DNA from 3 places in the Corynebacterium sp. 401_CJEI genome. Region 1 is predicted to be linked to each of the others. Evidence: predicted binding sites of a transcription regulator. Region 1 holds the regulator's gene; each other region holds the start of a gene.
What was found. Region 1 encodes LexA, which represses DNA repair genes until DNA is damaged. Its sites were predicted from a motif close to CGAACANNTGTTCG; they were not measured.

Region 1 (3,253 bases):
CGTGAGTCCAAGACTCGTGTCTGATCATGATGACAAAACTGGCAATACACGGTCTCCAGTCTACGTCCCACCCCAACACCGGAAACTGGAATGATTATTGCGCGGAGTAGGAAGCGTACGTAGACGTAAAGGTGCTTTCGACCGCCTCACTTTGTCCCTGTTCAAAGACCATGCTGCCGAAAACTCCGAAGAAAGCACCAAGCCCTAGAGCCCATACCGCCATCAGGCGAGTCAGGTTAGTGCCTGCGGATACATCACTACGATTGGACTGCTGCGCCCTGCTAACGGATAGAGACGGACGCCCGTAGTTGACCGAGACATGACTGGGCCGCGACCTGTCCCTCCGCATTCGCGCCGATGAAGCCCCATTTCGATTGCGCTGTGCAATACGTGCACGCTGACCGGGCCGAACGATGTGCTGTGTGCAAGACGCACTACGTTCACCCCACACCAACGGGGCTTTCCGTGTCGTCCGAGCAGGGAGCTCGGAAACTTGAGAAAAGTCAATATCAGATGTGCTGCTAACACCAAGTGCGGTTGAAACCGTAGACATCATGTTTTCTCCCTTTCCAACGTTGACTCTCCCACCGTTGCCGGCCTGGAGAGAATAAGAGTTGTACGACCGTTTCCCGACGCTGTGGAGACTATGTCCAAGGGCGGATGCGGAGAATCCGTCTAGACCCTTTCATCAAACGACTGTTCGAGTAACTTGTCATGTTCGATTTATAACACCATGTTCGAATATTGTCTACTGCTATCCGGATTTATTTTCGATTTTCGACATCATCACCGCCTCCGAGCACGGATAATGTACACGTTTTCTAAAGAATTCAAGGGCGCACAGTGTTCGATGCTCGACGATTCGAACAGTTTTGAGTTATGATTCATTCGAAAGAGTTTGAGAAGGGATGTTCCATGGCTCAAAAGAAGAAAGCGAACCCTAAAACACTCACCGATCGGCAGCGTCGGATTCTTGACGTCATTTCGGATGCCGTCGTACTTCGCGGATACCCACCGAGCATTCGAGAAATTGGGGATGCTGTGGGCTTGAATTCCACCTCGTCGGTGGCATACCAACTCAAGGAGTTGGAGAAGAAGGGCTTTCTCCGCCGCGACCCACACAAACCCCGCGCGGTAAACGTAAGGGATTCGAAGTCCTCCGCTGGCACTTTCACTCCGGTAAAGCCTGGGCCAAAGGCTACTGGCACCACCCAAACTCCCGAGATGCCAGAGGACATGCCAGAGCCAATCTTCGTTCCTATCGTTGGACAGATTGCGGCTGGCAACCCTATTTTGGCGGAGCAGCATGTGGAAAGTCACATGGCACTTCCGATGGAGATTACGGGCTCTGGTCAGCTATACCTACTCAAGGTCGTGGGTGATTCCATGGTTGACGCGGGCATTCTCGACGGAGACTGGGTGGTAGTCCGTTCCCAAGACGTGGTCGAACAGGGAGATTTCGTTGCAGCCCTGTTTGAAGATGAAGCAACAGTCAAGGAATGGCACGAAGACGCTGCTGGCAAGTGGCTCATGCCCCATAATCGCGCCTTTGACCCACTCCCCGCGGAGCACGCCAAAATCCTCGGCAAGATTGTCAGCGTCCTACGCAGCCTCTAATTTCCCACATTTTCGTTGCCCGAAACAGACATAAACGGGCATACTGGGAACAGATAGTAAAGCTGAAATTTCTTAACAGCTAAGGAGCGGGGAATGTACGCAGAGGAACGCCGCCGGAAGATTGCGTCTTTGACAGCAGTCGAAGGGCGCGTGACGGTCGCTGATCTTGCGGAAGCTTTCGATGTCACAGCAGAGACGATTCGCCGTGACCTAGCTCAGTTGGATGCAGAGGGCGCAGTTCACCGCGTACACGGTGGCGCTGTGGCTACTCGTTCTTTTCAGACTGTTGAGTTTTCAGTTGCCGCTCGAAAGAACGCGCAAAAGGACGCGAAGCTCTCTATTGCCCGCTGTGCTGCGGATTTTCTGCCTGACTCTGGTGGTGGAATTTTTCTCGATGCTGGAACTACCACCGAGGCTCTTGCAGAGCTGATGGTCCACTCCCCTGATAACCGCCGTTGGTCGGTTGTCACAAACTCTCTTCCCAACGCCATCACACTCGCAGGATCGAACCGCATTGAGCTTCAACTCCTTGGCGGCCAAGTTCGCGTCATTACTCAGGCGGTTGCTGGCGATACGGCACTCCGCACTCTCGCGGTTATGCGTGCCGATGTCGCTTTCATTGGTTCTAATGCCTTGACAATTGACCACGGTCTTTCTACTGCTGATCCGCAGGAAGCGGCGGTAAAGCGCGCGATGATTACGAATGCGCGCAAGGTCATCGTTATGGCGGACTCGACGAAACTTGGCCGCGACTTTCTCGTCAGCTTTGCAGCATTGGAAGATATCGACGTCGTGATTACAGATTCCTCTGCCCCGGAACAGTTCGTCAACGATCTCAGGGAGCAAGGTGTCGAGGTTGTGGTTGCTTCATGATCCTGACCTTGACTGTAAATCCGTCAATCGATCGACTTGCTCGACTCGATACGGAGCTCAAGCGAGGTGGCGTGTTCCGCCTACCAATGGCTGAGGACATGGCTGGTGGCAAGGGAATTAATGTGTCCAAGGCGTTGCACTACGCCGGAGAAAAGACGCTCGCGCTCTACCCGGCATCGGACTCCGGAAAATTCACGCGCCTGTTGGAAGTCTCTGGCATACCCCATGAAGCCATCAACACGACTAACGAAGCCCGCGTTAATCTCACACTCGCAGAGCCAGATGGGACGACCACCAAGCTCAATTCCCCTGGCATGACATTGACGAAAGCGCACCGTAGGCGTGTCCTGGAGAAACTTATCCACCATGCTAAACACGCCACGTGGGTAGTTTTCGCAGGTTCATTGCCCCCTGGTGTCCCCAGGGATTTTTACGTTCAATGCACCGAGGCGGTGTATTCGGTCAACCCGAATATTCGTGTTGCTATGGATACGAGCGACGGCCCACTGACTGAGGTCGTTCGCGCATTTCCAAAGGTGCGACCTTTTTTGATGAAGCCGAACGCCTACGAACTTGGTCAAATCATTGATCAGGACGGCGAAGAACTTGAGGCCGCTGCAGCCGAAGGGAACTATCTTCCCGTAGCGCAGGCTGCTCGTGCGCTGAACGAGCTTGGCGTTTCCGAAGTCCTGGCCACTCTCGGCGAAGCAGGGGCGGTGCTTTCAGTGAAGTCAGGCGGTTGTTTCGCTGCTACCTCCCCCTC
Region 2 (3,253 bases), on a different contig from region 1:
CAGGGTCTGGATTGATGGTCTGGGCAGGCGGGTCAAAAGTACGCCCAGTATCGGTTTCTACGCCGCTCGGCACATCAACCGCGAGAATGGGAACTTTGCCCAACCGCGCTTCGCGCACCAACCACGCGGCCTCTTCACGCAGCGCGCCGTGACCTCCGAGCCCCACGATGCCGTCGATGATCAGTGCGTAGTCTTCACTAATCGACCACAGAATCTTCGATAAATCCGTCTCCCGGTCACACCCCAACGGCAGCACCCGCCCACCTGCGAGTTCAAAAGCTTTCAGTGCCCGCTCGTGTGGCTTCGAGCCCAGCAAAACCGCATCCACGCCATGCCCATCCGAGGACAAGTTTCGGCCAGCATAGAGTGCATCGCCACCATTGCCTCCCGATCCAACCAACAGCAGCACGCGACCGCGACCAGGCTCCGGAGATGCCTCTGAGAGCATCCGCTCCGCCACCTCCGACACAGCGGCGGCTGCGTGGCGCATGAGTTCGTCGTCACGCGTTTGTGCGTCCAGATAGGGCTGTTCCGCGGCGCGAATTTCGGCAGCTGTGTAGCAGTACGTCATAAACCCAGCCTACGATTAGCCCCTATGGATGACTACTCCCCGAGCACGCGAGTTTTCGGCCCTCTACTGCGCGCCTTTCCCCAGGCATACCTGCGCTCGTTGCGTCATCCCGAATGGATCCCCCACGGCGTGCAGGACGTTCGCGAAATCCTCGACGGCAAAATCACTCCCGACCTGGACAGATACAACGGTCGCACACCAATTGTCCTGGTTCACGGCACCTGGATGAACTCGTTCAACTCCTTCGCCATGTTGGGGCCGTTCCTCGCCCGGAATCGCCCCGTATTCTCACTCGATTACGGCTCCGACCCCGCCACGCTGGTCAGCCGTCTCCGTAGCGTCAAAGCCACCACCGATTTAAGCGATGCGCTCGCCGAAGTCACCGACCTTCTCGACCGCTTCCGTGCCCACCTCTCCCTACCCCGCATCGACCTCATCGGTCATTCCCAGGGCGGTCTACACTGCCGCAGCTACGCCAACGCGAGCATCGATTCGCTTTACGACGAAGCTCTGAACCGTGGCCTCAACGAAGAAGCAGCCGAGCAGTACGCCTCCGACAACAGCCCCGTGCGGGCAGTCATCTCTCTTGCGGGAAACCACCGAGGCACTACTGCGTGGGGCATGCGCCGAAGGCTCAGTGCCCTTGAGCGATGCGGCCTACCGATGCACAAACTCGTCGACCGCCTTGTCGGCCGTGCCTGCATTCAACAGCTGCTGGACTCTGACTACATTGCGACTCTGAACCGCGCAGCGCGTGGCATTACCCGACGTGGTCCGCACTACCTGAATATCGGCACCCCTTTTGACACCGTGGTTCGCCCGTGGACCGGCGCCTTTTTGCCCGAACAAGAGGGTCACCACATTACGAACGTCAACAATGCCACTGGCGGTGGCGACTGGTCTGATCACCTCGCACTGCTCTACTCCCCCAATACGCTCGAACGCATTCACGAGTTCTTGGAGGAACTGGATGGCGCTGAAGCTGGTGATGTTCCGCATCATCCGCGACAGCGAGTCCTGCCTTTGTACGGCGCCCTGCCGAGGGGCCTCGGACGGAGGAGGCTCGGACGGAGGGGCCGGATCTAATTCAGCACAGAATTTTAGAACATATTTCCAGAATTCTATTGACAGTTTTTCAAACAGGTGTACGATTTGGGTTGTAGGGAAAATTTGTAAGCGAAAGTTCTTTGTCCGGTGCACAGGGGTTGGCGGGACTGGTTGACACAGCCTCTCCATGCTTCTCTCCACCACAGAACTCAATCTTCAATTCTCCGGCGGACACGTAGTAATCAGGGGGATAACCAATGTCATCGCCGCCCACAGAACTTCCAGCACCAGGTCAAAAGCCCTCATGGGCCAACCAGCAATCCGACGACCCGATTAGCCTCGCGGCCCGTGCCATCAACGCCGCAGACCTTCAACTGATCGATATCTGCGCTCCCGGTGAGGAGGTCGATGTCAATCACCATCTTGCCCGCATAAGCATTCGAACCGGCCTTAGCCGCGGCAAGTGTTCTACGCTGTGCGAAATTGCGCTGATGTTCGAACGCCTACCAAAAGTCCGGGCTCTCATCGAATCCACCTTCTGTTTCTCGTTAGCCCATCTCCGCGCCATCGCCAATGGCGTTGCCGGGCTGTCACCAGATCAGTTCGACACGGTAGAGCCCCATCTTTTGGAAATGCTCACTCCGACGCGACCTCGACAAGCAATGGTTGGTGTCTACACGCTGTCTCGTCTAATCGGCGACTTGGTTTCTGAGTACAACGACTGCGCCCGCAACGACGGCACCCAACGGGTTCCAGAAGGCGAAGCGGTCGCACTCTCCGACACGGGCGATGGCAAGCACAAAAAGGTCACAGCAATCCTTGAAAACGACCGCGCGACCGAGCTCATGGCCAGGATTCAGGGGATTCGCAACACAGCAATCAATCGTGGTGAACAGTGCACGCAGGCGGAAGCGCTACTACAGCTGGCACAGAAATCGACCAATGCCGAGATTGTCATCAATGTCTACCGCGAGGTCGGCGGTGGGCCAGCATGGATTGATGGCGTCGGCTGGTTGAGCGAGGTAGCCACCGAAGAATGGCTTGCTCGCGCAACTCACATCCGTATCTCCGCCGACAGCAAGGTGGATGGTTACCGCCCCACTGAGAGCCAGGTGGCTCGCGTCCGTGGGCGTGACGGTACCTGCCGCTTCCCCGGCTGCGACGTCCCGGCAGCCAAGTGCGACCTGGACCATATTCAGCCGTACAACCACGACAATCCCAAGCAGGGCGGGCCGACTGACACTGAGAATCTGCACTGTCTCTGCCGCCGACACCACAATCTAAAAACGCACGAGGGCTGGGATATCGACAGATACCCCGACGGAACAGAAGTGTGGACTTCCCGTAATGGGGACACCGCGACTAGCGTTCCGGTTGGGCCGCTAAAGAACGTCGGCAAGCAAACTTTTCATCAGCGTGTGACACGGAAGATGAAGACGATTCAGAAACGCAACCTCGATTGGATGTTGTCATTTTGCCATGTATCCGATGAGGTCTGGGACCTATCCGAGGAAGAAGCAAAACGCATCGAGTCCCTCACGGATGAAGAACTCGATGCGGAGATTGAGCAGTACCGACGAAAGCAGGACGAACTACTCGACGGTGACTGACTTAGCCAGGTTGCGCGGCTTATCG
Region 3 (3,253 bases), on a different contig from region 1:
GAAGGTCGCATTTCGCACCGAGTCCAGGTTCTGAGCTGCAGTACCGATCTCTTCATGCTGGTCAGTAACATGGTCGACCTGCGGCAGCTCCCGAATCGGATCGAGCGGGCTGACATCGGTCGGGTCGCTCAGACGCACCATCACGACAGCCGGCAGCGACTCCGGCGTCGCATTTTCCACGAGCACGGGGTCACTGTCCTTGAACATCTCCACGAAGTGGTCAAAGTTTTGCTGACGATTTCGGAAGGTCACCGAATCAATGCCGTCAGCCTCTTCAAGCTTGCCGACGACGTCAGCGCACTCCGGCGAGGAGCAAGTTTGGTCTTCGGCGGAGATTTGTTCATTCAGCTCAATCTGCACTTCTACGCGATCGAGATAGAGATCCTTCGTGCGGCTGGTCTGCTCAGTAACCAGGATGCCCGTCGCAAGCAGCGCCAACGACACCGCAGTCGTAATAATCATCGCGATGGTCATCGTGATGTTTCGGCCCAAGGAGGAGAAAGCCTCACCGAGGACAAAGCGAGTCTTCATAGGTCAGTAATACCTTTCGAATGAGTTCTTCTACCGATGGACTGTCTGCTAATTGTTCAGGCCGTAAACACCCGTGGCGTCGTCACGCACGAGACGCCCCAGCTCCAGCTCCAGCACGCGGCGACGCATGGAGTCCACGGCATCGTTGTCGTGAGTCGACACAATAACGGTCGTGCCCATGCGATTGATGCGGTCAAGCAAGAGCATGATGTCACCGGAGGTGCTTGGGTCGAGGTTGCCGGTGGGCTCGTCGGCAAGCAAGATGAGCGGGCGGTTGACGAAGGCGCGAGCAATGGCGACGCGCTGCTGCTCACCACCAGACAACTCGTGCGGGTAGCGGTTTTCCTTGCCCGAGAGCCCGACCATTTCGAGCGTTTCCGGAACTGCCTTGTCGATCTTCGCCTTCGGCTTGCCAATTACCTGCAATGCGAACGCGACATTTTCGTACACCGTCTTCTTTGGCAGCAGGCGGAAGTCCTGGAAGACGTACCCCACCTTTTGACGCAATTTCGGGATGTTGCGACGAGAAATCTTGGTTAGATCCTGGTCTGCAACCGTCAGTTTTCCTGAATCCACTTTCTCTTCACGCACCATAAGGCGCAGGAAGGTCGACTTACCAGAGCCCGACGGTCCAATGAGAAAGACAAACTCACCTTTATCTATGTGGACTGAAACGTCGTCGAGAGCTGGTCGGCTAGAAGTCGAGTAGGACTTGGTAACCCCGTCGAAAGTGATCATAAGTAGACACTCTAATCACTTAAGCCACTCAAGTCACTCTGGAATGCGTGGAATTGGTCGCCGTGACGGGATTGCGGGAACAGGCGGCGTCGAACGCTAACCCCAGAGCGCGACCGCACGAAAGCTCACGCCATAGCAATGTTCGAAACTATTTTCCCCAAAAATCTTTAAATGCCCCTTTACTTCGCTTACCTGTTCGATTAAAATGAGCCATGAAAGATTAAAAGCGAGGATTGAAAACATCAAATAACGTAGCCGAGCTGCTTCAAGCTTGGAAAATTGACACTCAGAGTTAGTCGAAAATACTTTCCCTACCTCTTCCTTATTTCAACATTTCAACGTCCAGGCCTTATCTTTCAGGGGGATTCACCAATGGCCAGCGGAGAACATATACCACGCAAACGCACTTACGCTGCGGCAATGGAAGCGACGGCACCACGCTTTCACCATGAGATTTCTCAAACAGCACCAGCACGTCTTGGAATTGACCGCAATCGAGCTGACTTGAAGCTTGCCCTTGCTTGTGTTCCCTCTTCTTCAACAAAAGATGTCGAAGATTACATCGCCAAAATCGCTCCAGCTCTTGGCATGTCACGTGGGAGAACACTCCAGTACATCGATGTCGGAATGCAACTAGAGCGACTCCCGCGGTTAAAAGAGCTTCTGCTCAAACGCGCACAGCTACCGCTTCCCCACATGTGGGTCATTGCCACGGCCGTCCTCCCCTTGGATGACGCCTCGGCTGTGAGATATTTCGAAGACCATCTTCTTGAGCTGATCACGCCGAGAGTCAATGGTGAAGTTCTTCGCGGAGTTCGGAGCCTTCAACAGAATATTCAGCGACTTATTGATGAAGTCAGCCCGCTATTGCGCCCGAAGAATGAGTACGACCCGCCGATCACTTCGTTTCAAAAAGGCATCGAGCAAAAAGCTGGCGAATCTATAAAGTTCGAGTTAAAGGACAACCTCACTGAAGTCACCATGGAACTGATGCCTGAGCGGGCAATTGAGTTTCAGAAGGTCTTGGAGGAAATCACCGCTGATCAAGACTGCGACTTCGTCGAGGCCTTTTCACATCTTCTGCACGGGACTGCCCAGGTCACCGCCACACTGAATCTGTACTGCCCACTAACCCAAGACAAGCCCCAAGAAGCCTGGATCGGTGGCTTGGGGTGGATCAACAAAATCGCCACTGAATCCTGGCTCGATCGGGTCACTAGCATCCGGCTACTAGCGGACGAGAAAACGGAAAAGTACTCGCCAACAGAGCGACAGCGTACTTACATCCAAGGTAGAGACGGCACCTGTCGCTTTCCCGGATGCGATGTCGATGCGGCGAAGTGCGACATCGACCACATTCAGCCGTATAACCACGAGAATCCCGACGAAGGTGGCCAAACCGAGACGCCCAACCTCCATTGCCTATGCCGTCGCCACCACAATCTAAAAACGGCCGGTCTTTGGAATGTCGTGCGCGATATCGACGGCATGGAGTACTGGACCTCCGCCACTGATCAGAGCGCTGAAAAAGCTGCCCTAATCAGCACAGAATCAGGGCCGCTCTCCGGCCACGGTCGCTACTCCTTCGACCTGCGCAAGACAAAGAAAGCACAGACACTCAAAGAGTACAACGAGCAGAGGTTGGAAAACCTCCGCGAATCACAGGAGCTGACAAATCAGGCTCGCGAAGAACTGGGAATGAACAAAAACGAGAGAAAATCAGAAGCCGACGAGCCCACCACACCGGAAGCACCCGAAACTCCCGAGACACCGGAAGCACCCGAAGACGAACCGCCGTTCTAGCGCTACTCCCCTTCGGACTGCTGAGCCATGCGCCAGCGAATACCGGCCTCAATGAAACCGTCGAGGTCACCGTCGAGGACCGACTGCGGGTTGTTGACTTCGTATTCGGTACGCAGATCCTTCACCATCTGGTACGGGTGCAGCACATAGGAGCGCATCTGGTTACCCCACGAGGCATTGC

Region 2: ADM64_RS04310 (HNH endonuclease signature motif containing protein) is a predicted target of LexA. The motif match lies at 1,708-1,721, and genes of this name have one in related genera.
Region 3: ADM64_RS00055 (HNH endonuclease signature motif containing protein) is a predicted target of LexA. The motif match lies at 1,455-1,468, and genes of this name have one in related genera.

What each region holds. Positions count from the first base shown of each region.
Region 1 covers NZ_JVIP01000009.1:53,489-56,741, reverse strand. Annotated here, with positions in the region: gene nrdR (transcriptional regulator NrdR) at 1-50, opposite strand, end outside; gene lexA (transcriptional repressor LexA) at 916-1,617, shown strand; gene ADM64_RS02215 (DeoR/GlpR family DNA-binding transcription regulator) at 1,711-2,490, shown strand; gene ADM64_RS02210 (1-phosphofructokinase family hexose kinase) at 2,487-3,253, shown strand, end outside.
Region 2 covers NZ_JVIP01000018.1:86,650-89,902, reverse strand. Annotated here, with positions in the region: gene ADM64_RS04320 (NAD(P)H-hydrate dehydratase) at 1-571, opposite strand, end outside; gene ADM64_RS04315 (esterase/lipase family protein) at 596-1,657, shown strand; gene ADM64_RS04310 (HNH endonuclease signature motif containing protein) at 1,876-3,228, shown strand; gene glmS (glutamine--fructose-6-phosphate transaminase (isomerizing)) at 3,211-3,253, opposite strand, start outside.
Region 3 covers NZ_JVIP01000001.1:9,430-12,682, reverse strand. Annotated here, with positions in the region: gene ftsX (permease-like cell division protein FtsX) at 1-531, opposite strand, end outside; gene ftsE (cell division ATP-binding protein FtsE) at 580-1,269, opposite strand; gene ADM64_RS00055 (HNH endonuclease signature motif containing protein) at 1,690-3,072, shown strand; gene prfB (peptide chain release factor 2) at 3,075-3,253, opposite strand, start outside.